3 regions of the Ferdinandcohnia salidurans genome follow, and region 2 is predicted to be linked to each of the others. Evidence: predicted binding sites of a transcription regulator. Region 2 holds the regulator's gene; each other region holds the start of a gene.
The links. The regulator Rex, encoded in region 2, represses fermentation and respiration genes when NADH is low (regulators of the CRP and FNR family bind a similar motif). The targets are predictions, from matches to a motif close to TTGTGAAATATTTCACAA.

Region 1 (7,758 bases), on a different contig from region 2:
TTGTACCAGACGTACTCCATACCCGGTCGATTCGTCCATACATTTTTACATGTGACAGAACAAGTATGACAGCCGATACACTTATCTAAGTGCATGACCATAGCCACTTGTGCTTTAATTCTCAAGCCAGTCGACCTCCTTTAATGGGCGAACAATTGTCAACGTATCTCTTTGGCTACCTGTTGGTCCATAATAATTGAATCCATAGCTAAGCTGTGAATAACCACCAATCATATGTGTTGCCTTTGGATAAATTCTTGTCACGCTGTTATGTGTTCCACCACGGTTTTTATTAATTGTATTTCCTGGTACGCCCATTGTACGATCTTGGGCATGGTGCATATAGACAGCACCGCGAGGCATTCTGTATGTTAAAACTGCTCTTGCTACTACTGCACCGTTACGGTTGTATAACTCAATCCAGTCATTATCTTTAATGCCGATTTCAGCAGCATCCTCTTCATTCAACCAGACAACCTGCCAGCCTCTAAATAGCTGAACCATGTTGCGGGTATCTGTGAACATCGTGTGGATACCCCATTTTTGGTGAGGAGTCATATAGCGAAGCGTTATCGACTTGCCACTATTCTCAACCTCTTTTTCTCCCTTTATAAAAGGACCTTTGTTAATCGGTGGAATATATAGTGGAAGACCTTCACCATAATCGAGCATCACCTCATGGTCTAAATAAAAGCTTTGTCGTCCAGTAAGTGTATGCCACGGAATGTGGTACTCTTTGTTTACTGTAAAAGGTGAATAACGACGACCATCACTTTCAAGGCCACTCCAAACCGGTGTTGAAAGGGTTTGACGAGGCTGAATTGTTAGTGCATCTAACGTAAAGTCCTCTTCCTCACGCTCTTTAGCAATATGTTCAAGCTTCTTCCCAGTCTTTTGCTCCATCGATTTCCAGCCTTCAACAGCACGCTTACCATTCGTTGCACCTGACATGAGAAGAATTGCATTAATCGCTTGCACATCTGTGTACAAGGACGGGTAGCCTTTTCCGACTCCTTCATGTTTAGACTTTCCTAGGCGACTTAATAAGGATTGGTACACTTTATCCCCAGGTATTTTAACACCTTTCGTTCCATACCCATTTTTAATATTCGGTCCGACTGTTATCCACATGTCATACACATTTGGATAATCACGTTGCACATAATTAAAGTTCGGCATTGTTTTTCCTGGAATTCCTTCTACTTCACCCTTGCGCCAATCCTTCACTTTTCCAAATGGCTGGGCAATTTCATTAATCGTGTCATGAGCAAGTGGTGAAATAACAAGGTCCTCTTGGGCCGGCAAATGCTCTTTTGCAAGCTCAGAAAAAGCCTTTGCAATTTCGCGGAAGGCATCCCAGTCACTTCTTGTATCCCAAGGTGGACTAATTGCCGCGTTAAATGGATGTACAAATGGATGTAAATCCGTAGTACTGATATCCTGCTTTTCATACCATGTCGCCGCAGGCAGGATGATGTCAGAGAACAATCCTGAGCTCGTCATCCGAAAATCCATACTCACGAAAAGGTCTGTTTTTCCTTCAGGCGGTTTTTCGGAAATCTTAACATCCTTAGGCTGCCACGATTGTTCAGGGTCCGATAACACTGTATCCTTTGAACCAATCAAGTGCTTTACGAAATACTCATGGCCTTTTCCGCTGTCCCCTAATAAGTTGGAGCGCCAATTAAAGAAGACTCTTGGGAAATTCCGTGGATCGTTCGGATTTTCAAGCGCAAATTCTAAATTCCCATCGACTAACTGCTTCGCAATATACTCCGTAACAGCTTTATCATCACTATGTTTTGCACGAGCATCCTTCATTACATCCAGTGTGTTTTGTGACAAGGATGGGAAGCTTGGTAACCACCCCAAGCGTGCAGACAGTGCATTAAAATCAGCCGGATGCATATTTGAATACTGGCTGCCCCAGTCTGTTTCTCTTTCATCAAAGTCATATTCATAACGGAACTGTTCGGTTGCAAAATAGAAAAACGATGTTCCGTTCATTAATTTCGGTGATTTTACCCAGTCATTCGCAAACGCAATTTGTTGGAAACCCTCTAACGGACGGACCTTTTCCTGTCCAACATAGTGAGCCCAGCCTCCACCATTCACACCTTGTGAACCTGTAAGTAAAACTAGATTTAATATGGAGCGATAGATTTGATCACTGTGGAACCAGTGGTTTGTTCCTCCACCCATTGCAATCATCGACTTACCTTGAGTTAATGCCGCATTTTCAGCAAATTCACGAGCAACTTGGATGACATGTTCCTTTTTCACACCTGTAATACTTTCTTGCCATGCAGGTGTGTAGGGTCTTGCTGCATCATTGTAGTCGGTCGGATACTCTCCTTTTAGTCCGCGGTTAATGCCAGTATGTGCGAGCATCAAGTCATAAACAGTTGTCACAATCAACTCATTACCAGATTGGTCCTTCATGCGTTTGATCGGAACACCACGCTCCACTTTTCCGCCTTCTTTTTCAGCAAAATAAGGGAACTCTACCATCGCTACCCCATCTGAATCATTTATGAAGCTAAGCTTTGGATTAATGCTTGTGCCATCTTCAGTCGTCATATCAAGATTCCATTTCGTGCTGCTATCCCATCTGAAACCTTGACTTCCATTTGGCACGGCAATTTGATTCGAGTCTTCGTCCCAAACCACTGTCTTCCAATCACCAAGCTCGTGTTCCGTTGAAAAATCAGAGGCACGCAGGAACCGGTCTGAACGGTAATTCTCTCCCTTTTTAGAAAGAGTGATTAGGAACGGTAAATCAGTGTATTGCTTTGCATAATCACGGAAATAAGGTGTTTCTTTATCCACATAAAATTCTTTTAAAATCACATGAGTCATAGCCATTGCAAGTGCCCCATCTGTCCCTGCTTTTGCAGGCAACCAGATATCAGCGAACTTATCATACTCCGCATAGTCCGGACTTACTCCAACTACTTTCGTTCCGTTATAGCGCGCTTCCACCATAAAATGCGCGTCAGGGGTTCTTGTTTGAGGAATATTCGTACCCCAGATAATGAAATATTTTGTATTGTACCAGTCACCGCTTTCTGGCACGTCAGTCTGATCGCCCCAAACCTGTGGAGACGCTGGCGGCAAATCTGCATACCAATCATAGAAACTAAGAATGGTTCCGCCGATAAGAGATAAGAATCTTGTTCCACCTGAATAACTCACCATTGACATCGCCGGAATCGGACTGAATCCTACTACCCGGTCTGGACCATATTTTTTAATCGTATAGATGGTCGATGCTGCAATCATTTGGCAAATATCTTTCCAGTTTCCTCTTACGAAACCACCTCTACCGCGTGCGGATACGTATGATTGACGTTTTTCCGGATTGGTGACAATATTTTCCCAAGCTTGTACAGGGTTTTCCGCTTTCGCAAGCTCATCCTTCCAAAGAGCAAGAAGGTCACCTCGTACATATGGATATTTCACCCGAGTAGGGCTGTATGTATACCATGAAAAGCTCGCACCACGTGGGCATCCGCGGGGCTCGTAATCTGGGAAATCATCACCAGTAGACGGATAGTCTGTTTGTTGAGTTTCATAGGCAATGATTCCGTCCTTCACATGAATCTTCCAGCTACATGAACCTGTACAGTTCACCCCATGTGTGGAACGGACGATCTTATCATGGGCCCAGCGATTGCGATAGACTGATTCCCAGTCACGCGGGCGTGGATTTTCTTCTGTCCAACCATCGTTTATACGCTCTCCACGCACTAAATGCTTTAGCGAGTGGAAGAGACTATTCTGCTTTGCCAATGTCTCCATCCCTTCCCTTTAGAATATTTGCCAATGGGTTAAAATCTTCACCCACTAACCTGAAGCTTTGCGTTCCTGCTTGGAACTCTTCGAGGAAGACTTTCCAGCTTGATGCATTTGCTGCGGCAAGAATAAGTCGCTGTAGCGTGCTCATATCCTGAATTTCATAGATTTCTTCAATCATTTTTCCAGGTATGTCACCAAATCTCATTCTTAGAACAGCAATCAAATCTTCCCGATCATCAATCAACATTGCGTCATTCTCCATTGAAAACAACAAATCAACCCCTTAATTAGAAAAGTGCAAAGCGCCTGCTTATCGGCGACAAGCATAAGACGAGCGCTGACAGAAGGCGCTTTTTGCCTTCCGAAGCGATTGCCTTATGACCTCGAGCCGATGGCGCTTGGAACTAGACACCAAAAACTAAGTACGATATTTTTATAGTTTAATCATCTTGTAATAGTCGGAAATCAACTGATTCTTACATTTTTCTGCGGTTTCTTTAAAAAAGTTTGTAACCTCTTCATCCGGATTTTCTGCTTGTTCAAAGCTTACAAAGCCCGTAACAGCTTGTGAAAATGACTCTGAGAATCGCAAAGTGAGCTCAAACCCATTTTCCTGCTTCACGACAGTGGCATAGATGTCATAGGAATGAATGTTATATGCTAAAAATGTTTCAACCATCTTCTGATATAAGTTTGGAGCCGCAAAACGCAGCATTTTTTCCTCAATTGCCTCTTTTTTACCCATTTACATCCCCTTTCCTCTATTTCCTAATTTTTCATTTTATTATTCGTTAGTTGCTAGCAGTTTATTCATTTCATCATCATTATGGATTTCATCTATTATTATTAAGCTATCAAGTAGTGGAATCATCCGGTGATCCGCTTCTTGTGTCTCAAGGCTTTTCTTCATCGTTGCAACGATGCGACGCATTAAATCATGGTCACGTGTTAATTGATTCACTAATTTTTCAAGTTTCGGGTTTTGTTCAATTATTTCTTTGTACAAACCTTCCTCTTCTGAATCCGCATGCTTGAGTGTTCTCGATTCCCAATGATCAATCGCAATCTCCGCCACCTGTAATGCTTTTTCCTTATCTCCTTGGTCAATACATTTTCTAAATAAATTTCGGAGCTCCTTCGCCTCATGTAATGCAGCCTCATGAATCGCTGAATGAGAATCCGTTTTTCGTAAACTTGGTCCTGTTGCCATCACTATCATCCTTTCATCATTTACAAAAGATTAATTTCTTCTTCCTTCATAATCCTTTCCATCTTAGGTTGCGTTAAACTTACTAGATTACATTTTGCGAAAAATGTCATAATTATGGATAGGCGAAATTCTTGTTCGAATTCTTGTGCTACATACACAAAAAGAGCCGAGGTTTGCACCTCAGCTCTTCGTTACTACTTCGTTATATTCTTATATTATTTGATTACTCATTCCAAGGCTGTGTATGATTCGCAATAACCTTTTTGTAAGAATCTGCAACTGATTGCGGAATCAAATCCTGTACTAAAAGATCATCGACAGAAGCATTCATTTTTGAAACCCAGTTTTCTCTTGTACCATAAAGTTTCTTAAGCTTGTCTTCACTAAACATTGTCATAAAATCACTTTCAATCATATATGTTGCAATTGGATTATCCGATAATGGATGGCGGATTCCTCCTGTCACATTTCCATGAGCATCTCTTGTGAGTTTCCCTGTTTTAGTGTCAACCTCTAACCATTTATCGTCTGCTACTGGGAAGTATTTTTCCGGTTCTGCATTTGGATCAGCTTTTTTAGCAGACGCATATTCATAAAGGTTATCAAGCGCACCACTTACAAACATATCGATATGCAAATCACTCTTTATCGTATTTGGAAGCGTGCTGATCGGATACTTTCTTGGATTCACTCCAGCTTTGATAAGTACATCATTATTCTGGATAATCGGTGAAATTGCATCTGAATGTGGAGCATTCGCTACTTCATAAAGTCTAAATATATCATACTCGCTGTTTTGATCTTGCTTATTTTTATAGGATGGGAAAAGCCCTTTTCCTTCCTTAAAACCAGCTTCAGCCTGAGACATAATGACCATCGTCGGAACTCCCATCGCCTTATAGATGGACTTTGGCGTATTCTTGTCATATAAAGATGGCATCACATCTTTAGACGGCTGAATTGAAGTTGGGATTGCACCTACCCAATTATAATAGCCATCAAATAAATACTCGTCTTTTTCAGCATTGTATAAGTATGGCTGGAACACATTTGTATACGTATTTAAATACATACCTGATTGGCTTTGACCACCAAGGAACACAAAATCAGGCTTTGTACCAAGAATTTCTTTACTTTGGTTCTCATCATTTAATGCCACACCAAGCTGTGAAAGCATATCCCAGAACAAACCATTTTCATATTGATCTTCATTATCCGCAACCCAGTCAATATCGGTATAACGGACAGGATCAAATGTTTTCAATGCTGTAACATTTACATTTTTGGAAGTGATCCCGATATAGCCATGTCCATTATCCATGAAATACTCCCAGCTTCTTCTCCATGTATCTTCCATATCGGAATTATTGGAAGCATTTAAAATATCAATATAAACTGCACCGGAGAAATCTTTCATATCCTTTGGCATACGCACAATGATTCTGTTCGTGTAATCATATGGACCACTTTTTACGGTTGGCACATCATTCCCTTCAACATTACCAAGCTCGTAAATATTGGCATTGCCGGAAAGAAAAAATTCCTTTTCCGTGTAAACATAATCATTCCAAATATCAACCTTACCAACAGAATCAAGCATCGAATTATATGGATGGCTAAGCTCCGGATTAGCAGCTGTATCCTGTTCGTTATGATCAAAACCAATTTTTTCAGGGTCAAATGGTTTTTCCTCAATCTTAGTTGGTTTAGCTTTTGAAATGGCGTAAATCTCATCCGCGTCTGGTCCGCCGAAGCCTTTCTTTTCATTTACATAGTCAACTAACTTATCATAGCCTTCTTGTAAAATATATCCTTCATCTAATAGTTTTTTTGCCTGTTCTAAAAATGGCTTCTTGTAATCTTTCTCATAATTAGAGTATAAGTTTGCTATTTTATCAGCGGTGAAGAAAACCATACTTCCATTCGTTTCAAAAGGAAGACCATTTCTACTAGGATAATAGGTCGCAATTGGATACTCAATCTGAGGTGCACGAATACCCCCCAATGCATTGCCATGTTCATCTGTTTTAGTGGTATAAATGGTTTTACCGTCTACAATTGATTCATTAAAATCAATCCATTTGTCATCTGCAGAAGGGGCTGGAATTCCTTCGGTTACCCACTTATGCATGTTTTCCTGTGCAGCATTTACATAAATCTGCAAATTTAAATCACTTTCATAATGACCAGGATCGTATTCTTTTGGCGGTCTTCCCTTTCCATTTCCAAGCTTAATTTCATCGCTGAACGGAATTACATCCAGTGTTGGATCTGTATGCGGTGTTCCCGCTACTTCATAAAATCTAAACTTATTTTTAGTTGTAGATGAATCACGTTTTCTCTCATACTCATAGATTGGTAGATTTGCAAACATATGCTCAAATTCAGACATAATAACGATATATGGAACACTCGTTTCTGAATAAGTAACGCTTGGTTGAGGCCCACCTGAATGAACATTTGTTGTGCCAGGTCCAACCAAATTCATATAGCCATCAAATAATGGCTTTCCTTTATTCGAATTTTTTAATAAATGATCAAATAAAGTAATATAAGTATTTAAATAAAAGCCTGATTGACTCTGCCCGGATAAATAGACAAATTTAGGTTTTAGACCACCCAAAATGTCGCCTGCACTTTTGCTGCGAAGCTTAGAGCCCAATTGGGAAAGCATATCCCAAATCAGACCATTTTCATCCTCACCTTTAACTTGCCAATTAAGGTCAGCATACCTCTCACTGTCGAACTTT
Region 2 (7,758 bases):
GTGGACGATATTGATGGTGTGATGAAGGTTGAGACTTCAGCATTTACAGTACCTTGGAAGAGGGAAGCATTTTATAATGAGCTTGTTCATAATCAGTTTGCCAAATATATTGTCATGACTGATAACGATCAAGTGATTGGATATTGTGGAATGTGGCTTATTTTGGATGAGGCCCATATAACCAATATTGCGGTTCTTCCTGAATACAGAGGGAAAAAGCTAGGGGAAGCTTTACTTATGCAGGCGAAGCTTTTAGCGATGCAGCACCAGGCTGCTACGATGACGCTTGAGGTAAGGGTATCTAATCATGTTGCTCAAAACCTTTATAAAAAATTAGGATTTAAGCCTGGTGGAATCCGAAAAAATTACTATACAGACAATAATGAAGACGCGTTAGTTATGTGGGTGAATTTAAATGAGTGATAACCAAATAATCATGGGGATTGAAACGAGCTGTGATGAGACGGCTGTTTCAATTGTACAAAACGGAAGAGAAATTCTATCAAATGTTGTAGCATCTCAAATCGAAAGTCATAAACGCTTCGGCGGAGTCGTTCCAGAGATCGCATCAAGGCATCATGTTGAAGCTATTACACTGGTAATTGAAGAAGCTTTAAAGCAGGCCGATAAGAGTTTTGAGGATATAGATGGTATTGCAGTGACAGAGGGCCCTGGCTTAGTAGGAGCATTGTTAATAGGTGTCAACGCTGCAAAAGCGGTAGCTTTTGCCCACGATATTCCTCTATTAGGAGTCCACCATATTGCAGGTCATATTTATGCAAATCGATTGGTTGAGGAGCTTGAGTTTCCATTGTTGGCTTTGGTTGTTTCTGGCGGCCATACAGAGCTTGTCTACATGGAGGAGCATGCTTCTTTTAAAGTGATTGGGGAAACAAGGGATGATGCTGCTGGTGAAGCGTATGACAAGGTGGCTAGAACTCTTAACCTTCCATACCCAGGTGGGCCTCACATTGATCGACTTGCACATGAGGGAACAGCAACGATTGATTTACCGAGAGCTTGGCTAGAAGAGGATTCTTACGATTTTAGTTTTAGTGGTTTAAAATCAGCTGTTATTAACACACTTCATAATGCAGAGCAACGTGGGGAAACCATTGAACCGAAGAACCTAGCAGCAAGTTTTCAGGAAAGTGTCATCGATGTCTTAGTCACAAAAACAGTGAAGGCGACTAATGAATATAAGGTTAAACAGGTATTACTAGCAGGTGGAGTTGCAGCAAATAAAGGGCTTCGTGCAGCTTTAGAACATGCATTTTCAGACATGCCAGAGGTTAAACTCATTATTCCTCCACTTTCATTATGTACAGATAACGCTGCAATGATTGCTGCAGTTGGTAGTGTGTTATACGAAAATGGGAAGCGTTCATCTTACGCATTGAATGCAAATCCTGGGTTAGACATTGAAAGATAGTAAAAAAGTCCTCTTTTATAAAAGAGGGCTTTTTTTGTTGATAAATAATCCACAAAAACACAGCTTTTGTGGAAAACTAGTAAGAAGTACTGAAATAACTAATGTGCATTTGTGGACATTTTATGTGGATAAGTCTGTTGATAAGTGTGGATAATGTGGATAACGTGGATAACATAGTGTATAACTATATTTTTTTGCAGTAAATGATCAAAAAAAGTCCCCATTCTTAGTATTAGAGATGGGGATATCTTTATTTTGTTAATAGGTGTATAGTTCTAGGATGATAGTTATCCACTAACTTCGTGGAGAGACTCCCATTCTTCCATAAGAGCTTCAAGTTTTGCTGAGGATTTTTCGTTTTCTTCATTAATTCGTTGAACTTCCTCATGATTTTGATAGACTTCTGGATCACAGAGAAGCTGTTCATTTTCTTCAATTTTCTCTTCTATAGTGGAAATTTCCAACTCAATTTCTTCTATTCTGCGTTTTCGTTGACGCTCAAGCTTCTTTAATTGTTTTTCTTGTTCATAGGATGTTTTTTCTTGGACCACTTCACGTTTGACGTTCTTTGACTCTTGAGCTTCAAGTCTTGCGAGTTCCTCCATTTCAAACTTCTTTTCAAGGTGGTAATCATAATCACCTAGATATTCCGTAAGTCCTTCACTGGATAACTCAAACACTTTTGTTGCAATGCGGTTGATAAAATATCGGTCATGGGAAACAAAAAGAATCGTCCCGGGATAATCGATTAAAGCATTTTCAAGTACTTCCTTGCTATCAAGGTCTAAGTGGTTGGTAGGCTCGTCAAGAATGAGAAAATTTGATTTCTCCATCATTAGCTTTGATAGGGCAAGTCTTGCTTTCTCGCCACCACTTAAGGTTGAAACGGTTTTTAGCACATCATCCCCTGAAAAAAGAAAGTTCCCGAGAACCGTACGGATTTCTTTTTCAGATTTTAGAGGGTATTCATCCCATAATTCATTTAATACTCGTTTGTTCGAGGTGAGGTCCGCTTGTTGTTGGTCATAGTAACCGATGGTCACATGTGAACCAAAGCGAAATGTTCCATCCACGTTGTCGAGTTTTTCAATAATTGCTTTTAATAAGGTTGATTTTCCGATTCCGTTTGGACCCACTAATGCGATGCTATCTTCACGGTAAATATTGAAATTGATATTTTTAATAATCGGTTTGCCTTTTTCATACGAAACGGTGATATCTTTTGCACTTAGTACATCATTTCCACTTTGTCTTTCGATTTCAAATCGAAAGGAAGCCGATTTTTCATCACCTAATGGCCTGTCAATTAGCTCCATTCTGTCAAGCTGCTTTCGTCTACTTTGGGCACGCTTGGTGGTTGAAGCTCGAACCAGGTTTTTAGCGATAAAATCTTTTAGTTTTTCCACTTCTTCCTGTTGTTTTTCATATTTTTTCAGCTCAAGCTCATAGTTTTCAGCCTTGAGTTTTAAATAGTTGCTATAGTTTCCGACATATCTAGTGCTTGTGTGTCTAGAAATTTCATAAACTTGGTTGACCACTTTATCAAGAAAGTAACGGTCATGGGATACGATTAACAGTGCGCCAGGGTATCCTTGTAGATATTGTTCAAGCCACGTAAGCGTGCTAATATCAAGGTGGTTTGTTGGCTCGTCCAAGATTAACAGATCAGGCTTGGTTAGTAATAGTTTACAAAGGGCAAGGCGTGTCTTCTGACCACCGCTTAAGCTGGATATTTTGGTTTGGTAGTCTTCTTCTGTAAAATTAAAACCATGTAGAATTGATCGAATATCAGCTTCGTATTGATAGCCACCCTTTTCCTTAAAATCAACCTGTAGCTGATCATATTCTTCGAGTAATTTCTGGTAATCAACCGGATTTTCAAAGAGGGACGGGTCTCCCATTTTAACCTCTAGGTTTCTGAGATCTTTTTCAAGCTTCTGTAAGGATGCAAAAACAGTTAGCATTTCCTCCCAGATGGTGAGATTTGATTCAAGCCCTGTATTTTGGGCGAGGTAATCAATGGTAACGCTTTTTGGCTTGATAATTTCACCGCCATCATGTGACATATGGCCGGCAATAATTTTTAAAAGTGTTGATTTTCCAGCACCGTTTCGTCCAACGATGGCAATACGGTCACGAGTTTGTACTTCTAATTTTATATTCGATAAAATAAGATCAGCAGCAAAATACTTTTTGAGCTGATTTACTTGTAGTAAAATCATGTTATTTCACCTCTTGTTTCTATCAACAGTGTATCTTATATTACTTAATTAGAGCAACTGCAATGATATTGTTCACAGATGTATCAAAGACAGATGTGATAAAATAGTGTATAGTTTATGGGAGGGTTTGTTTTATGTCATCATTTACCCATTTTAATGAGCAAGGTCGCGCCAAGATGGTCGACATTACGGAAAAGTCAGATACTGTCCGTACAGCAATTGCAAAATCAAGTATTACTGTAAATAAAATCATTTATGAGCAAATAATAAATAATGAGGTTAGTAAGGGTGATGTCCTTGCTGTTTCTCAGGTTGCGGGAATTATGGCAGCCAAAAAGACGTCGGAGTTAATTCCGATGTGTCATCCATTGGCATTAAAAGGTGTTGATATACGTTTTAGCTGGACGACCCAAGATGAATATGTCTTACATATCACGGTTACAGTTAAAACAAAGGGCAGTACAGGTGTGGAAATGGAAGCACTTACCGCTGCATCTGTTTGTGCGCTAACTGTGTATGATATGTGTAAAGCGGTTGATAAAGGAATGGTCATTGGACCAACTTATTTGGCTGAAAAAACGGGTGGAAAGAACGGAGATTTTAAAAGGGAGCTATAGTTAGTTCCAAGTTAGTGGAGGAATTAAGGTGAATCTTGAACAATCAAAAATACCACAAGCAACTGCCAAAAGGCTGCCACTTTACTATCGATTTTTGAAAAATTTGCATGCCTCAGGAAAGCAGAGAGTTTCATCTGCAGAATTAAGTGATGCGGTTAAGGTAGATTCCGCCACAATTCGGAGAGATTTTTCTTATTTCGGAGCATTGGGAAAAAAAGGATATGGCTATAATGTCAATTATTTATTATCCTTTTTTAGTAAAACCTTAGATCAAGACGAGTTAACGAAGGTTACTCTAATCGGTGTAGGGAATTTAGGTACAGCATTTTTACACTACAATTTTTCCAAAAATAATAATACAAAAATTGAGCTTGCGTTTGATGTGGATTATAATAAGGTAGGTAGTAGTATTGGTGGAGTACAGGTATGCCATCTTGATGACCTTGAAAAAGAATTGCCTGATGATGTAACGGTAGCCATTTTAACGGTGCCGGTTGGGGCAGCTCAGTCGATTACAGACCGCTTGGTCAATAAAGGGATCAAGGGTATTCTTAATTTTACTCCAGCAAGAATCAATGTACCTGAACATATTCGGGTCCATCACATTGATTTGGCTGTAGAACTACAAGCTCTAGTATATTTCTTAAAGCATTATTCAAATGATTCAAATGATTCAAATGAAGAATAAAAATAGATCTTACAATTGTAGGGAGGTGACTTACAGTGGGAAGTCTTGGATTCGGTAGTATTTTACTGATTGTATTTGCAGCGTTATTAATCTTTGGACCGAAGAAGTTACCTCAACTAGGTAAAGCAGCAGGTAATACATTGCGTGAGTTTAAAAACGCAACAAAAGGTTTAGCAGATGATGATGACGATGATGTTAAGAAGAATGAAACTCAAGATGTGAAGTAATGATAGGATGAGTCACATGAACGAAAAAGAAATGTCCGTCTATGATCATATTGGAGAGTTACGAAAACGACTGATCTACATAGTCGTTTTCTTCTTCATTGTTGCATTAGGCAGCTTTTTTCTCGCAGAGCCAGTTATCCTTTATTTGCAAAATGCTGACGAAGCAAAAGAGCTGACAATGAATGCTTTCCGTATGACAGATCCAATTAAAATCTATATGCAATTTGCTTTTATCATTGCCCTTGTTATCTCGTCTCCTTTTCTCCTTTATCAGCTTTGGGCCTTCATCAGTCCTGGCTTATATGAGAAGGAAAGAAAGGTAACCTTGAGTTATATTCCGCTTTCGGTAATCCTTTTTTTAATAGGAGTTTCATTCTCCTACTTTATTTTGTTCCCATTTGTAGTGAACTTTATGACAAGGTTAGCGGAGCGCCTTGATATCAATCAGGTGATCGGGATAAACGAATATTTTCAATTCCTGTTGCAATTGACTTTACCGTTTGGCTTTTTGTTTCAATTACCAGTTATTGTGATGTTTTTAACAAGATTGGGAATTGTAACACCGATGTTTCTTTCTAAAATAAGAAAGTTCGCGTATTTTATTCTATTAGTCATCGGAGGTTTAATCACCCCTCCTGAAATAATCTCGCATTTAATGGTTACAGTCCCGTTGTTCGGATTATATGAAATCAGTATTCTCGTATCAAAAAGTGCCTACAGGAAGGCATTAAAAGCGGAAATGGAAGCGGCAAATTCAATGGAGTAGAGATAATTCCATAAAAAAATAACCTCCGATGTGAGGTTATTTTTTTGTTTTTGCGATTTTTTTTATTTTACTGTGCAGGACAAACATTCGGATTGCCACACCAAAGTCGAAGGTTGCGACAATTGCTAGAAGAATCGTAGAGAAGTTCCAAACGGTCTCTGCCGCACTATTAATCGCAATATAGGTAAACAGAGTCCCCATTAGCGCGTAAATGATGCCCATTACAAAAGGTGAAGTTCTTCGCATAAATTAAAAGCCTCCAATAAATGTCTGTTGCAGCTTCTCGGCTTGCTTCATGATCCTTTCTATATCATCTGCAAAAATCGTTTGAACCACTACAACAAAAGTATTCATTGCAACATGTGCAAAGATTGGAACGATAATCCGCTTTGTTCGTACATAAAGGAAGGCAAAGGTAAAGCCCATCGCTGTATAAATCAGAAGATGCGTAAAGTCCATATGCACTACTGCAAAGATTAACGAACTAATCAAGGCAGAAATGAAAAAGTTGAATTTTTTATATAACGATCCAAAAATAATTTGGCGAAAGATAATTTCCTCAAGGATTGGCCCAATAATGGAAACGACGATTATAAGCAGTGGCAAGGATTTTACCAAGGCCATAATTTCTTGGGTGTTCTCGGAACCAGCCTCAATTCCAAGTAAATGAATCTCAATATTTGCTGCAATAACCTGAGCAGTCATTGCCATAAATATACCTGCAATTGCCCATCCAATCGCTTCCCCTTTTGAAGAACGATGAAGACTTAGATGTCTTTCCTTAATATCTTGTCTTAATAAAAATAATACGATCGGAAGTGCCGCAACAAAACTAACAACAGTCCAAAGGGCAATAATCGTATTTGGGTCTAAACCATCTCCAATGCCTAATAGCAATAGAAGAGGGATACCTAAAATTCCAGAGAACTGCATGATAATGTAAGTTAATATGACATACCAATAACGAGCTTTCATGAAAATCTCCTTTAGTAGTTGGAATAAATATCAAGTTTTTATGCTTTTGTCCACTTTTTGTATTGTATCATATATTCACTTATATCCATTAGTATTATGCAAATCCAAATTTTCATTGAAAGAAATTAGATTGTTGGTTTATTTTTCCTTTCATTAACATAGGATAGATAGGTGGGCCAAGTTTCGCTTAATAAAATAGAATTTTTTTGCAAATTTCTATACCAAATGACTTGCAAAATAGGTAGAGATTATTTAATATAATAATTGTGTTAGCACTCATGTTGGTCGAGTGCTAATAAGAAGACGAAACTAATTATTTATATTATTTGAGGAGGTTGTTTCACTTGTTAAAGCCATTAGGTGATCGCGTTGTTATTGAACTAGTTGAATCAGAGGAAAAAACTGCAAGCGGAATTGTATTACCAGATTCTGCAAAGGAAAAGCCTCAAGAAGGTAAAGTAGTTGCTGTTGGTACAGGTCGTGTATTAGACAGTGGTGAAAGAGTAGCTTTAGAGGTTGCGGTTGGTGATCGCATTATCTTCTCAAAATATGCTGGTACTGAAGTGAAATATGAAGGTACTGAATACTTAGTATTACGCGAAAGCGACATTTTAGCTGTAATCGGTTAATAGAAAAACAGCATTTTATATCATAGAATCTTAATTTTTTGAGGAGGGCTTAAGAATGGCAAAAGAAATTAAATTTAGTGAAGATGCTCGTCGCGCTATGCTTCGTGGTGTTGATGCATTAGCAAACGCTGTAAAAGTAACATTAGGACCAAAAGGACGTAACGTGGTTCTAGAGAAAAAATTCGGTTCACCTCTTATCACA
Region 3 (7,758 bases), on a different contig from region 2:
AATATGAAATTATTGTGAAGGATGCAGATGGAAAGGAAGTTTACCGCTATTCAATCGATAAAATGTTTATCCAGTCAATAGAGGAAATGGAATTAAAGCCTGGTCAAGAAAAGGTTTGGGAAGAGCCATGGGATTATACATCAAATGATGGAACGAGGCTTGCTCCTGGAGAATACAAAGCACATATTTTCATAACAGCGTCAGAAGTTAATGGACAAAAAATTGAAAACAATGTATTACAGGCAGAAGAGAGTTTTACAATTCCTGAAGAAGGAAATACAGCATTTCGTAATGTTCAAGTACTAGGTGAAAATGGTGAATATACGGTAACTGGGGAAGTAAGAGTATTTGAAGCAACCTTCTTCTATGCGGTAGAGGATGGGCATGATTATGTAATTCCTGAAACACTTCAAACGGCATCAGAGGGTGCACCAGCATGGGCACCATTTGAAATTAACATTTCGATTCCTAAAGATAAAATTCCGACAAATGGAGCATTAATTCTTCATTTATACGAAAGAAGTGCAAAAGACGGTTCGATCACAAATCTTTATCATGCAAAACTTCAACAATTCCAATAAAAGGGGAAGGGTCAGACGTTGAGTCTGACCCTATTTTTTCTCTTGAATTAGCCAAAGGTTATTGAAGTTGGTCTAATTCATTTTGCAATTCGCGGAGTTGTTCTTTTTCGGCTGTTGTAGAGTTAGCATATGCAGAAGAAAGTGCATTTTTAGCAACCGAAACGGCATCCTGTAAGGATGTATCACTTTGGCCCGCACTCACTAATTTCGCAACTTCTACGGTTTCACGAGCCTTTTGGAATAAACGGTTTCCCATATTAAATTCCTCCAAGTGATGAGTTTTCGACATTCGCTTTTTTCTTTGCTTCTGCTTCAGCTAGAGTGGAACGGTAAGGAAAGCGCTGAGCATGTTGTTGAACAGCATCTGCACCCTGATGAACAAATCGTTTTGATTTATTACTACCCATCCGTAAATTCCCCCTTTAACAGCTTTAAAAGAAGTGCTTATTTGTAGCACTAGTTATATTGTTTGAGTTTTACGTTTGGGTTATATCAGGTAATTATTTCTGAAACCAGCCTACTTAATTTTCTCCAATTTTAGAACATCCTCTAAATAAAGAGCAATTCCGTCTTCTTCATTAGTCATTGTTACATGGTTAGCAATACTCTTTAGCTCGTCAATCCCGTTACCCATGGCAATACCGTGACCCGCGTATTCAATCATTTCCAAATCATTGTCTTCATCTCCAAAAGCAATAATTCTGTCTTTTGGAATCTGATAATAGTCAGCAACCTTTTGAATACCAACAGCTTTATTTAATCCTGATTTAACAATTTCAATCACATGCCAAGGGGCTGCCCATTTGCGGTGATCGACTACTTCAGCATGCATGTCGGAAAGATACTTTCGGATTTTATCTGCAATTTCTTCATCAGGGTGAATTAATAATGAAGTTGGATCACGTTTTAAAATTTTTCGTAAATCACCTGTTTCAATATTTGGTTTCCCCATTCCAAAAATATCTAACATCGATTCATCGTGAAAATGAAAATAAACATCATCTATTACTTCCGCTAAAATATTTTTTACACGGAGCTCATCAGCAACATTAACAATTTCTTTTACCGTTTTTAAATCGAGTGTATCATGATACACTCCCCATTTTTGATCAAGTGGATGATGGACGAAGGCTCCATTAAAGTTAACGATTGGTGTTGAAAGACTAAGTTCTTGATAATACATTGAGCTCGAACGGAAAGGTCTTCCTGTTGCAATCATCACCATATGGCCGGCTTTTTTTGCTTTTTCTATCGTGTCTTTTGTTCTTTTTGAGATCGTTTTATCATCTTTTAGTAGTGTACCGTCAAGGTCAAGTGCAATTAAGTGTTGTTTAGTCATATCAATCTCCTTGTGAACCTATTATCTTTTTCCTTAACTTAAACAGATATTAAAATAATCGTCAATTGAAAAGTCAATATTTTTCAATAAACTTCCAACAAATGATACACTAGAGGATGGCAAAAGTTTTCATAAAAGGAGTACATACAAAAGATGATTATTATTGAAAATAAGAAATATGCAGAAATACCAGCATTACATATTGTTAAAAATCAGTTAAAAGATGAAGCGTTGCCGTTGATCCTCTTTGTTCATGGATTTGGTAGTGCGAAAGAACATAATTTACACTATGCCTATCTATATGCAGAACAAGGGTTTCGTGTAGTATTGCCTGAAGCAGACTATCATGGTGAAAGAGATAAGGGCATAGATGATCATGAAATGGATTTTAGGTTTTGGGATATTGTCGTCAATGAAATTAAAGAACTTCAAATTATTAAGGACGAACTACAAAACCAAGGCCAAATTGATGAGGCAAGAATCGGTGTGGCAGGAACTTCAATGGGAGGTATCGTGACTTTAGGGGCATTGACCCAATACCCTTGGATTAAGGCTGCAGTAAGTTTAATGGGAAGTCCATATTATGAGGAGTTCTGTCGGGGGCAAATTGAGGAATTGAAGCGACATGACATTGAACTTCCTTTCTCAGATGCTGAGTTGGAAGAAAAGTATGCAGAATTACGGAGATATGATTTAAGCATGCAACCTGAGAAAGTGAACGGAAGACCATTGTTTTTCTGGCATGGGGAAAAAGACAGGATGGTTCCTTTCAAATACACGTATGAATTTTACCAAGAAATTAAACCACTGTACAAGGGGAAAGAGGAGAATCTATCTTTTATTGCTGACACACGAGCAGATCATAAAGTGACAAGAGAAGGACTACTTGCATCAGTTGAATGGTTTAAAAAGCACCTATAAAAAGAAAAAGAACGTGTCATAGTCGACACGTTCTTTTTCCATTTATTTTATCTAATTCCAAGAGCGATTTTTGCGTAACGGCTCATCATATCTTTGTTCCAAGGTGGATTCCAAACGATGTTAACATCTACGTCTTTTACTTCAGGTAATTCAGTAAGAACACGTTTTACGTCCATTGCAATCGTTCCAGCAAGTGGGCATCCCATTGATGTTAATGTCATCGAAACTTGAGCGACACCCTCATCATTCATATCCACATCATAGACAAGACCTAGATTAACAATATCAATACCTAATTCAGGGTCAACAACTTGTTCAAGTGCCCCCAACATATTTTCCTTTAAAGCTTCATCCATTTAAAACCTCTCCTTTCGAGAAATAGCTTATTTAAAGTATAACGAAACAAACTAAGAATGTGAAATCCTCTGCATTTTGCTGAATAAAGTTAACCTCTGAGTTGCTTCATGGCAGCTTCAGACATGCGTTCAGGAGACCAAGCAGGATGCCATACCATTAAAACCTCAATATCATTTACTTCTTCAAGGTAGGCAACTGCATGCTTCACTCCACTGGTAATACTATCATGTAGTGGGCAACCAGGAGTAGTTAGCGTCATTTCAATATATACATTATTATTTTCTTTAATATTAATTTCATATATAAGTCCTAAATCAACAACATTAATATTTAATTCAGGATCAATCACTTGTTTTAACTGCTCAAGAATTTTCTCTTTTAATTCCATTGTGTTTCTCCCCTTTTATTTAAATAGCACCTTAATAATGCTGTAACTGAAAAAGAAAGTTGAAGCGACAACAATACTTTGGCCAATCGAAAAGATAAGCAATTGTCTAGTTGCAATGGCTAAAATTACGACAACACATCCAGTAACGAAACCTGTAAAAATGGGAATTGCCATTTTTTCATCAATCATTTGTTTTAAAGTAGGTACATCACTTTTACCAATCAGTTTGCTATATTTATGTGTCCACCAAAGAAAAGGAATAATTTTATATAAATAGCCAAGAATGCTACCCGCAATCCACAAGAAGAGATAAAGAAAGACAAGTACCCCATAAATTTCGTAATACCCTGGAAGGAACGCAAGAACCATCCCAAAAAAGTGAATAACTAATCCAAAACAAATGGCAATTAATGAAAAAATAAATGGTTTATCAAGCTTTTTCTTTAATCTAACCTTGATGATAGTGGAAATATGGTAAGAAAATAAGGCGAAACCTGCAAAAAGCAAGGCCATCCCAACTTGTAACAATAAGTTCACTTCAGTAATAAAGCTGCAAATGGTTACGACAAGTCCGATGGCGTAAACAGTATAGACCCAACTTGATAGTTTCATCGAAAATCCATGTGCTAACGAAAACATAGGGACCATTTTATAGGAAAAGCCGAAAATTAAAAATGTAAACCATCCTGCCACACCTAGTAGCATATGACTTTTTAGAACAGCAAAATGATCTAGGTGTGCTATGCCAGCTCCTAAATTAACAATCAATAGAATTCCTAGTGAAATAGTGACTAGCAAACAAATTAGAGCACTACCAACGAATGCCGTTAGAATGTTTTTCTTTGCCTGTTTTTTTATTGTCATAAACATTTGAACAAGAAATAATAATATTCCAATTACAGCAAGTGAACCTGTAAAAATAGAAATGGTAGGTGAAAAAGATAGAGTAATACCAAATCCACCAAAACCAATTGCTGTTATCCAAAATTGAATAAATCCGAATTTTTCACTCCAAATCGGAGTTAAAAAGGCTACCGGTACAAGCTGATACATTGCCCCCATCGCAACCATTAAGGCCCAACCAAGAATGAGTAAATGAGCTGATGATAGGATGGCAGGGGTTCTAAATATCCCATCAATCACCATATGTCCATTAAATAGGAGGATGACTTGGGATGCGACTAATGCCACAATACTAAAAATAATGAATGAAAGCGGTAGCCTGATATTTGTTTCATTTGATAATTGAGGGATCATTATCAAGCAGCTCCTTATTTTGTAATCTCAATTTGAAAGCCGCCTTCAGGATGTGGTTCTGTTATGTGCTTGTAGCCAAGTTCTTCAAGCTGTTCATATAGAAACATGGGTCTACGATCATTAATAATCGTCAATGTTTCACCTTTGTTTAGTTTCTCGAGAGCCTTTAATGTTCTCATCATTGGTGTAGGAGGCTCAAGACCTCGATTATCTAATATCATTATTTGTCACCTCTTTAGTAAAGGTAACCTTCCAATGTTTTTTATCAATTTGCTCTGCCACGTTTGAAAATCCTTTTGCCTTTAAAATAGGAAATAAAGGAGTCGGTTTAAAAGGCGCGTGTAAAATAAAGGTATCCCCATCCTGTAAAGGTTTAACGGCTTCCATAATCTTTTGAAAAGGCTCAATTTTATTTTTAAGATCTTCCCTAACATCTACTTCTACTACTTTTGATTCCATCTGAGAGTCCCCCTTATCTAACGTTTATAACCTAATGATAATCATTTTCAATGAGAAACGTTGTGACATGAATCACAAATGTGAATTTTATTTAGGATTGTCCGTCAGGCTGGAATTAGCTCAGAAAATTTCATCATGCAATTTCATATGATCTAATAAGTAATAACCATCAGTAGTCAGGTCAACAATATGTTTCTTTTTCAATACAGAGATCGTTCGACTTACCGATTCACGTGTTGTTCCGATCATATTAGCGAGTTCTCGATTTGTAAAATGAGTTGTAAGTTTAAAGCGATTTCCAGTCTTTTCACCATTACTCCTACAAAGACGAAGTAAAAGCATAATGATTTGTTCTTGGGTGCTTAATAAAATTTGTTCTTCTAGTCTTTTTTGAAGGTCTATGATTTTTTCACCAAGCACTTTAAAAATTTTAATGCAAAGCTCTGGGTTTTTTAGCAATATCTCTTCAAACTTATCAATGGGGGTGAAGATGATATTTGAATCCTCGATTACTTCGGCATGTGCGGGATATCCGCCTTTTCGAAAAAAGCCAGCATGAGGAAACATTTCACCTGCTTCTAATACGGAAACAATTTGTTCCTTCCCGTGCATATCAGACTTATAAATTTTTACTTTTCCTGATTGGATGAAAAATACACGATCAAGTGGATCGTCTTGCATAAAGATAAACATCTTTTGTCTATATAATCGTGACTGTGAAATTTCTACAATTGGGTCGAGTTCTTCTGATGTTAGTTCCCGAAACAAGGGTACTCCTTTCAATTGTTCACGAATCGATGGTAGTCCCATCTGTCTCACTCCTTGTTCAAATAAACTATATATGCGGTTACTCAACATTTAGTGTAACAATTCCACTTTTTAAGACAGTGATTTAAATCATAGTCGGTGAGAATGACAATCAATGTTCGAAAAATGGACACAAAAAAGCTAGGAGCAAAACTCCTAGCTTAGTTAGCTTGCTTTTCTTCAGCACAATCAAAGCAAAGTATCCCATTTTTATCATCTAATACAACACCATTTATAAAACCATCTAAACAATAAATTTCTTTTTCACATTCCTTACATTTTTCTACAAATTCCTTCATATATTCTTCACCCCGTTATTTCTTTTAAACTCCACAATCATGAAGAATGACAAGATGTTTACGTGGGATATTCATGTTCAATCTAATTATCGCATAGTTTTCGGCACATATGATAAAAAACATACGTACATAGTGATTAGCTTCACAACATGAGCTAAAAAGACTCGGGTACAATGGACCCATAAATCAAAAGGAGGAATATTAATATGGTATTTGCAGCGAAAGTAAACGCACCAGATTATGCACCGAAGGATAAGCACCCAACAATATTTAGAACCTTTGATAGTTTACAACCAGGTGAAATCATGGAGCTATCAAATGACCATGATCCAAGACCACTCCAATATCAGTTTATGATGGAGCGCGGTGATGCATTTACTTGGGAATACCTTGAACAAGGCCCAGATGTATGGCGCGTTGCTATCGGTAAAAAGTAATAACCAATCACAGATTCCGATCTCTCACATAGTGTAGGCATCGTCTTTAAAGACTTTGTCTACACTTTTTTTATCGTTCACTTTGATTTTTCGTTTGGTAGGCTGTTCCAATCATGCTACTATGGAGAAAAAAGCAAAGGGGTGTTTAATGATGAAAATAACGACAATCGTAGGTGTTCTTTTGGCTGGTGGGGAATCAAGGAGATTTGGAAGCCCTAAGGCATTTGCCCAATTTCAAAATAAATATTTTTACGAATATGCAATTGATGCATTAAAAGATAACGTGGACCAACTTTATATTGTGAGCCATCCTGTATTAGAAGAGCAATTTCGTAACGAATCTTCGGTTTCCATTATTCAGGATATACCTGGATTTCAGGGAAGGGGACCACTCGCTGGCATTTTCACAGTCATGCAAAAAACATCCTCAGATTGGTATGTAATCTTACCTTGTGATACACCTTTTGTTACAGACAAACTAGTAAAGCAGCTTATTTCTTTTACAAAGGATCAAAGTATTGATGCAATCGTACCTATTATCAATGACAGACAACAACCATTAAATGCCGTGTATCATGCTAGGGTTGCAAATAAAATAGAACAATTACTTAAAGTAAATAAATTAAAAATGAGCCAGTTATTAGACACTTGCAACGTTAAATTTATAACCGATCATGACCTTCAGCTTCAAGGTATGGAATTTGAGAATATCAATAACAAAACTGAATATGAAAAAATAAAGCAGAACCCAATTTGAGGACCACACGATATGTGTCAAAAAGACGTTGCCATTGGACGTGGCAACGTCTTTTTTACCTGAAATAACGAAAGGCTTTTGTTTTTATTATTCAAGCCTATCACTCATAATTTTCAGAAAAATGTGATAAAATAAGAATATAGAGTTATCTGGAAG

Region 1: ACFSFW_RS20065 (hemerythrin domain-containing protein) is a predicted target of Rex. The motif match lies at 5,103-5,120, and genes of this name have one in related genera.
Region 3: ACFSFW_RS13305 (DUF2249 domain-containing protein) is a predicted target of Rex. The motif match lies at 5,363-5,380, and genes of this name have one in related genera.

Annotation. Positions count from the first base shown of each region.
Region 1 covers NZ_JBHUEK010000029.1:125,443-133,200, reverse strand. Annotated here, with positions in the region: gene narH (nitrate reductase subunit beta) at 1-125, opposite strand, end outside; gene ACFSFW_RS20080 (nitrate reductase subunit alpha) at 115-3,792, opposite strand; gene ACFSFW_RS20075 (hypothetical protein) at 3,776-4,060, opposite strand; gene ACFSFW_RS20070 (hypothetical protein) at 4,232-4,543, opposite strand; gene ACFSFW_RS20065 (hemerythrin domain-containing protein) at 4,583-5,008, opposite strand; gene ACFSFW_RS20060 (alpha/beta hydrolase domain-containing protein) at 5,232-7,758, opposite strand, start outside.
Region 2 covers NZ_JBHUEK010000027.1:3,295-11,052, forward strand. Annotated here, with positions in the region: gene rimI (ribosomal protein S18-alanine N-acetyltransferase) at 1-423, shown strand, start outside; gene tsaD (tRNA (adenosine(37)-N6)-threonylcarbamoyltransferase complex transferase subunit TsaD) at 416-1,432, shown strand; gene ACFSFW_RS19040 (ABC-F family ATP-binding cassette domain-containing protein) at 1,720-3,654, opposite strand; gene moaC (cyclic pyranopterin monophosphate synthase MoaC) at 3,789-4,271, shown strand; gene ACFSFW_RS19050 (redox-sensing transcriptional repressor Rex) at 4,300-4,959, shown strand; gene ACFSFW_RS19055 (twin-arginine translocase TatA/TatE family subunit) at 4,995-5,186, shown strand; gene tatC (twin-arginine translocase subunit TatC) at 5,203-5,952, shown strand; gene ACFSFW_RS19065 (YdiK family protein) at 5,989-6,198, opposite strand; gene ACFSFW_RS19070 (CPBP family intramembrane glutamic endopeptidase) at 6,202-6,927, opposite strand; gene groES (co-chaperone GroES) at 7,272-7,556, shown strand; gene groL (chaperonin GroEL) at 7,612-7,758, shown strand, end outside.
Region 3 covers NZ_JBHUEK010000020.1:64,507-72,264, forward strand. Annotated here, with positions in the region: gene ACFSFW_RS13260 (BsuPI-related putative proteinase inhibitor) at 1-581, shown strand, start outside; gene ACFSFW_RS13265 (DUF3813 domain-containing protein) at 640-837, opposite strand; gene ACFSFW_RS13270 (competence protein) at 839-988, opposite strand; gene ACFSFW_RS13275 (Cof-type HAD-IIB family hydrolase) at 1,099-1,920, opposite strand; gene yjfP (esterase) at 2,074-2,841, shown strand; gene ACFSFW_RS13285 (metal-sulfur cluster assembly factor) at 2,889-3,197, opposite strand; gene ACFSFW_RS13290 (metal-sulfur cluster assembly factor) at 3,287-3,586, opposite strand; gene ACFSFW_RS13295 (heme-copper oxidase family protein) at 3,602-4,843, opposite strand; gene ACFSFW_RS13300 (DUF2249 domain-containing protein) at 4,858-5,064, opposite strand; gene ACFSFW_RS13305 (DUF2249 domain-containing protein) at 5,051-5,302, opposite strand; gene ACFSFW_RS13310 (Crp/Fnr family transcriptional regulator) at 5,423-6,112, opposite strand; gene ACFSFW_RS13315 (hypothetical protein) at 6,271-6,408, opposite strand; gene ACFSFW_RS13320 (DUF2249 domain-containing protein) at 6,615-6,845, shown strand; gene ACFSFW_RS13325 (molybdenum cofactor guanylyltransferase) at 6,997-7,602, shown strand.